DNA from 2 places in the Cupriavidus nantongensis genome. Region 2 is predicted to be linked to the other one. Evidence: riboswitches for the same ligand, from Rfam matches in the RefSeq annotation. Region 2 holds a riboswitch; the other holds the start of a gene.
What was found. Region 2 has a riboswitch for glycine ahead of A2G96_RS22570 (D-amino acid dehydrogenase). Riboswitches for the same ligand answer to the same signal wherever they lie in the genome.

Region 1: linked by a shared signal. The riboswitch ahead of gcvT (glycine cleavage system aminomethyltransferase GcvT) and the one ahead of A2G96_RS22570 (D-amino acid dehydrogenase) in region 2 are both predicted to bind glycine.

Annotation. Positions count from the first base shown of each region.
Region 1 is NZ_CP014844.1:107,359-110,759, forward strand. Features, by position in the region: gene A2G96_RS00510 (UvrD-helicase domain-containing protein) at 1-194, opposite strand, end outside; gene A2G96_RS00515 (glycine zipper 2TM domain-containing protein) at 467-694, shown strand; glycine riboswitch at 770-857, shown strand; glycine riboswitch at 879-1,003, shown strand; gene gcvT (glycine cleavage system aminomethyltransferase GcvT) at 1,099-2,226, shown strand; gene gcvH (glycine cleavage system protein GcvH) at 2,328-2,708, shown strand; gene gcvP (aminomethyl-transferring glycine dehydrogenase) at 2,807-3,401, shown strand, end outside.
Region 2 is NZ_CP014845.1:269,502-272,902, reverse strand. Features, by position in the region: gene A2G96_RS22575 (TonB-dependent receptor) at 1-1,563, opposite strand, end outside; glycine riboswitch at 1,832-1,930, shown strand; glycine riboswitch at 1,931-2,048, shown strand; gene A2G96_RS22570 (D-amino acid dehydrogenase) at 2,105-3,373, shown strand.

The sequences.
Region 1 (3,401 bases), on a different contig from region 2:
ATTTCCTTGGCCGCCTTGTTGGTAAACGTTACGGCGGCGATATGGCGCGGCTCGAAGCCCTTGTCCTCGATCAGATGCGCGATCTTCTGCGTGATCACCCGGGTCTTGCCGGAGCCCGCGCCGGCCAGCACCAGGCAAGGCCCGTCCAGGTAGCGGACGGCTTCGGATTGGGCGGGGTTCAGGCCATGGGTCATGCGGGGCAGGTGTTCGGGGGCGGCAGCGAATCGACAGAAAAACGGGGAAATGCCGGCATCCCGTCACCCGGGCGTGCGGCAAAGCTGCCGATGTTAACACGCGCGCCGCGACGGGTCAGTCAGCGCAAGCCGCGCGCGCGGGCCGGGCTGTGTCACTGGCGTAACACTTCGTAAAGCGCGGAGCCAATGGCATAACGCGACACTCTAAACAGTGTGTCCCCCGGTCCGCCGGATCGCCTGGGCATGCATGAATCATCACATCGGAGCCAACAATGAAAACCCTGCAAACTTTGACCAAGGTGACCCTGATCGGCATGACGGTCGCGGCCTTTGCCGGTTGCGCGGACATGACCCCGAAACAACGTAACACTGCCATCGGCGCGGGTGCCGGCGCGGTCGGCGGTGCCATCCTGACCGATGGCAGCGCGCTGGGTACGCTGGGCGGCGCGGCCGTGGGCGGCGTGATCGGCAACGTCGTCACCGACGACAAGAAGAAGTAAAGCCCGGGCGCGCAGCGGCGGGTACGGGCCCTTTTGCCGTGGTTTGACAAAGACCGGGCCCTCCCGTACATTGCGCGCATCCGACCGGGAGAGCGCGCATCGCCTGCGCCGCCGAAGGGGTATCACCCGAAAACTCTCAGGCACCACGGACCGGTCGGATCGGCATGCAACATGCACACGATGCATGCCGCACTCTGGAGAGCGGCACCCGCCATTCGTGGCGAGCGTGCCCACCGAAGGGGCGCGCGAGGATGGGATCCACCGGATCCGCCTCGTAATCTCTCAGGTATCGAGGACAGAGGGGTCATCCGCCGCAGCGGATCGCTTGCCATATTGGCATAGCGATGGTTGCGGCGGATGGCCCTTTTTTGTTTTCGCCAACCGAGACTGCCCCCGAGGATTCCATGACGCTCCAGGCCACGCCCCTCAACGCTATCCACCGCGCCCTCGGCGCCCGCATGGTCGACTTCGGCGGCTGGGACATGCCGGTCAACTACGGCTCGCAGATCGAAGAGCACCATGCGGTGCGCAACGATGCCGGCATGTTCGACGTCTCGCACATGTGTGTGGTCGACCTCGCCGGTGCCAACACCCGCAGCTTCCTGCGCGGCCTGCTGGCCAACAACGTCGACAAGCTGCAGACGCCCGGCAAGGCGCTCTATTCCTGCATGCTCGACGAGAACGGCGGCGTCATCGACGACCTGATCGTCTATTTCTTTGCCGAGGACCGTTTCCGCCTGGTAGTCAACGCCGGCACCGCGGTGGGCGATATCGACTGGATCCGCGCCCGCAACGACGCCACTGGCAGCGGCGTGACCATCACGCCGCGCCGCGAGGACGTTGCGCCCGCCGGCGTGGAGCCGCTGGCGATCGTCGCGGTGCAGGGGCCCAACGCCCGCGCCAAGGTGTGGAGCACCTTCCCGTCGACCCAGCCTTCCGATGCGCTCAAGCCGTTCAACGCCGTGGTGGTGCAGGATCCCGCCCTCGGCGAAGTGATGGTGGCGCGCACCGGCTACACCGGCGAAGACGGCTTCGAGCTGGTGGTGCCGGCCGCCAGCGTCGCCGGCCTGTGGGAAAAACTGAATGCCGCGGGCGTGCGCCCGGCCGGCCTGGGTGCGCGCGACACGCTGCGCCTGGAAGCCGGCATGAACCTGTACGGCCAGGACATGGATATCAAGGTCTCGCCGCTGGACGCGGGCCTGGCGTGGACGGTCGACCTGCAGAGCGAGCGCGACTTTACCGGCAAGGCGGCGCTGGCCGCGGCCGGATCGCGCCAGCAGTTCCTCGGCCTGATCCTCCGTGACAAGGGCGGCGTGCTGCGTGCCCACCAGAAAGTCATTACTCCCGCCGGTGACGGCGAAATCACCAGCGGCACCTTCAGCCCCACGCTGTCGCAATCGATCGCGTTCGCGCGCCTGCCCGTGGGCGTGAACGTGGGCGACACCGTGCAGGTGGAGATCCGCGACCGCAAACTCAACGCGACTGTGGTTAAACTGCCGTTTGTGCGTCATGGCAAGGCACTCGTGAGCTAAGGGAAAGCCCCCGCTCACCCAACGGTCGCCCTCGCCTGCCGGCAGCGTTGCCGGGCAGGCATCACCCAAACAAGAAACAGATCTGAATCCGGAGAACCTTCATGAATTTCCCCGCTGACCTCAAGTACACCGAGTCGCATGAGTGGGTGCGCGTCGAAGCCGACGGCACGCTCACCATCGGCATCACCGACCACGCACAGGATGCGCTCGGCGACATCGTCTTCCTGGAACTGCCCGAAGTGGGCAAGTCGGTCGGTGCCGGCGACGCGCTGGCCGTGGTGGAATCGGTGAAGGCCGCTTCCGACATCTACGCACCCGTGGCCGGCGAAGTGATCGCCGTCAACGAGGCCGCCACCGCGGCGCCGGAAAGCGTCAACGCCAACGCCTTCGACGCGTGGCTGTTCAAGCTCAAGCCGGCCAATGGCGACGACGTCAACGGCCTGATGTCGGCCGACGCCTACAAGGCCAGCGTCGGCGCCTGATTTTCGTCATTCCCGCGCAGGCGGGAATGACAAGCGAAATTGCAGCGCCGCGGCACGGCTGACCACCTGCCGCAGCGCTTCCCACGAGGTTCTTGCCCATGAACGCCCCGCTGCCCATGAAAGCCGCCCAAGTGAACCGGCCCACGCTGGCCGAACTGGAGGCGCGCGACGCCTTCGCCGCCCGCCATATCGGCCCCGATACCCCCGAGCAGCAGCACATGCTGAAGGTGCTCGGCTATGACAGCCGCGCCGCGCTGATCGACGCCGTCATCCCCGCCGCCATCCGCCGCCGCGACGGCATGCCGATGGGCGAGTTCACCGAGCCGCTGAGCGAAGAGGCCGCGCTGGCAAAGCTGCGCGCGCTGGCCGGCAAGAACAAGGTGCTGAAGAGCTTTATCGGCCAGGGCTACTTCAACACCATCACGCCCGGCGTCATCCTGCGCAATATCTTCGAGAACCCGGCCTGGTACACCGCCTACACGCCGTACCAGCCCGAGATCTCGCAGGGCCGGCTGGAAGCGATGCTGAATTTCCAGCAGATGGTCACCGACCTGACCGGACTCGACATCGCCAATGCGTCGATGCTCGACGAAGGCACCGCCGCGGCCGAGGCGATGACGCTGCTGCAGCGCGTGAACAAGCATGACTCCAATATCTTCTTCGTTGCCGACGACGTGCTGCCGCAGACGCTGG
Region 2 (3,401 bases):
CGGGTAGCGATAGGCCTGGCCCAGCGACAGCCGGCCCAGCCAGTCCTGCCCGAACGCCTTCTCCAGCGCCAGCTTGGGCGACCAGTTGGATTCGCTGCGCACCGGATAGCCGATGTCCACGCCGGGCTGGCTGCGGCTGCCGTCATAGGCGCGCCAGTGCTCGTAGCGCACGCCGGGGATCAGCTTCCAGTCCTCGGCGAAGTACCAGGCGTCCTGCGCGTAGAGCGCCTGGGTCTCGGTCTTGCCGGTGAAGGCATTGTTGAACGCGGTGATGGTGGCCGCGCGCCAGTCCGAGGTGTTGTAGGTGGTATTGCTCAGCCGGTAGTTGTCATAGTGGTAGCCGAAGGTGATCCAGTGCCCGCCCTGCAGGCGCTCCGGGCGGTAGTCGGCCTTCAGGTCGAGCGTGCGCCAGCCGGTGCCGTCGCCATACGTCACAGTGCCCGGTCCGTTGCCGACGGTGCTGGCGCTGCGGCTCACGTCCTTGCTGACATCGAACAGCGACGCCACGCCGGAAAAGTTCCACCCCGTCTGGTTGCGCGTGCGCAGCGACAGGCCGTACAGCCAGCGCGCATCCTCGCCATTGCCGGGCGCAAAGGCGTTGGCCGGAATCACGTACTGGTAGCCGCCGATATTGACCGGGCCGCTGGATACGACATTGCCATTGGCATCGCGCAGGTAGCTGCCGGTGGTGCTGGAGCGGTCCTGCTGCCAGTAGGCGGCGGTGAACTGCGCCTGCAGCGTGCTGGTGATGTCGTAGCCGAGCTTGAGCTTGAGCTGGTCCTGCACGGTGTGCGTGACGCCCTCGCTGTTCACCCCCATCACCACGCGGTCGCGCCCGCTCTGGTCCCGGTCGAAATAGGCGCCGGACACCGGCGTGTCCGCCGCGCCCGCGGGCCGCGTCGAGCGCGATGCGGTGTAGAAGCTCAGCGGCTGGCTCTTGCTGTCCTGCCGGTCCACGCTGACCAGCCACGAGAACGCGCCGACGCGATCGCCCACGTAGGCGTTGGCATGCACCCCGTTGAAGTTATCGTGGGTGCCGTACAGGTTGAAGCGCTGTGTGAACAGCTGCACGCTGGCGTCACCCTCGAACTTCTGCGGCGTGCGCGTGGTGATCAGCACCGTCGCGCCCAGCGAATTGCCGGGATACAGCGCCGAATACGGGCCGTACAGCACGTCCATGCGCTCGATCTCGGCGGCATTGACCAGCGACCAGCGCGGCGGGAAGCTGTAGTCCGAACCAAGCAGGTTGGACAGCAGCAGGCCATCCGCATAGACCAGCCCGCGCGCCGACTGGCGCGAGCTGGTGCTGCGCACCGAGATGATCGAATTCATATCGCCGATAAAGCGCTTGCGCACGGCGAGGTTGGGCGCGTACTTGAGCGCGTCTTCGGTATTGACCACGTTGAAGTCGGCCATGCGCGTGCTGCTGATGCCATACGCCGGCGCCGGCGTGTTGGGCGGCACCGCCGGCACCTCGCCGCGGTCGGGTCCGGCCGATACCACCACCTCCGGCAACGACGCGGGAGCCTCCACTGCCTGCGCGGCGGCCACGGCAGGGCCCATCAGCACTGCCGAGACGGCCAGTGCAATGCGATTTTTCTTCACTGAATACCTTGCTTTTTGTCTTGTTCTGGCTCGCTGGCCTGCGCGGCAGCAGGCGCACCCTCCCGCATCTTTCTGAGAGCGAGCGCTGACATTTTATGGGGCCTGGCGGCGCTGGCCGATGCGACATAGCGACGCGGCCGGCGCGGCCATTTCCGCTTGTATCCGTGTTAACCCGCATATCCAATACGGGGCCTTGTCACTACATTGCCCCGACTGGCGTCAAGCCAGCGTGATGCAGGGAGAGACTGTCGCGGCGCCCGCCGCGCACGGCGCCGAAGGAGCAACCGCCCCGGAAACTCTCAGGCAAAAGGACCGGCATCACCCGTCAGTGCACTCTGAAGAATGCCGGACGCCATCGTCCGCCCGGCATACCGAAGGAGCAAGCGCGCCCGCCCCGCGGCAAGGCGTCGTGAATCTCTCAGGTCCAGAACAGAGGGGGCGTCCTCCACGCATGTTGCGTGCGGACTCCACCCCCCGACGTTCCCGGAACCTGCAGATCATGAAGACAATCGCTGTTATCGGCGGTGGCATCACTGGTGTCACCACGGCCTACGCGCTGGCCCGGCGCGGATTCTCCGTCACCCTGTACGAACGGCACCGCTATGCCGCCATGGAGACCTCGTTCGCAAACGGCGGGCAACTGTCCGCCTCCAACGCCGAGGTCTGGACCCACTGGTCCACCATCGTCAAGGGGATGAAGTGGATGCTGCGCAACGATGCGCCGCTGCTGGTCAATCCCCGGCCCAGCTGGCACAAGCTGTCGTGGTTCGCCGAGTTCATCGCGTCGATTCCCCACTACCGCCGCAACACCATCGAGACCGCGCGCCTGGCCATCGCTGCACGCGAGCACCTGTTTGCGTGGGCGGCGCAGGAAGGCATCGACTTCGACCTGAAGCGCGCCGGCATCCTCCATATCTACCGCGACCGCGCCGGCTTCGAGCATGCCGGCCGCGTCTCGGCGCTGCTGGCGCAAGGCGGGCTCGAGCGGCGCGCGGTGACCCCGCAGGAGATGCGCACGATCGAGCCGACACTGGCGGGCTCCTACTACGGCGGCTACTTCACCGAGAGCGATTCGACCGGCGACATCCACAAGTTCACCAGCGGACTGGCCGCCGCCGCCGCGCGCCTGGGCGTGCGCTGCATGTACGGCCAGGACGTGCGCGCGGTCAAGACCGACGGCCGGCGCGCCACCATCACCGTACAGGATGGCAACGACAGCACCACTGCCACCTTCGACGGCGCCGTGATCTGCGCCGGCACCGCCAGCCGCGCACTGGCCGCCGCGCTGGGCGACCGCGTCAACATCTATCCGGTCAAGGGCTATTCGATCACCGTCAACCTGACCGATGACGCCAGCCGCGCCGCCGCCCCGACGGTCAGCCTGCTCGACGACGAAACCAAGCTGGTCACCAGCCGCCTCGGCGACGACCGCTTCCGCGTTGCCGGCACCGCCGAGTTCAACGGCACCAACCGCGATATCCGCGCCGACCGCATCCGCCCGCTGGTGGACTGGGTGCAGCAGTGCTTCCCCGGCGTCAGCACGCGCAGCGTGGTGCCATGGGCCGGCCTGCGGCCGATGCTGCCCGACATGCTGCCGCGCGTAGGACGCGGGCGAGCGGCCTGCATCTTCTACAACACCGGGCACGGGCATTTGGGGTGGACCTTGTCGGCAGTGACGGCGGACATGGTGGCGGGGGTTGTGGACCAGGCAATGGGGAGTGCGCCGGCGATGGTGCCTGGCGCGGCCCTGGCGCCTGCCCAAGCCTGATTCCCGCACGCGCATTTTCAAGAGTCTG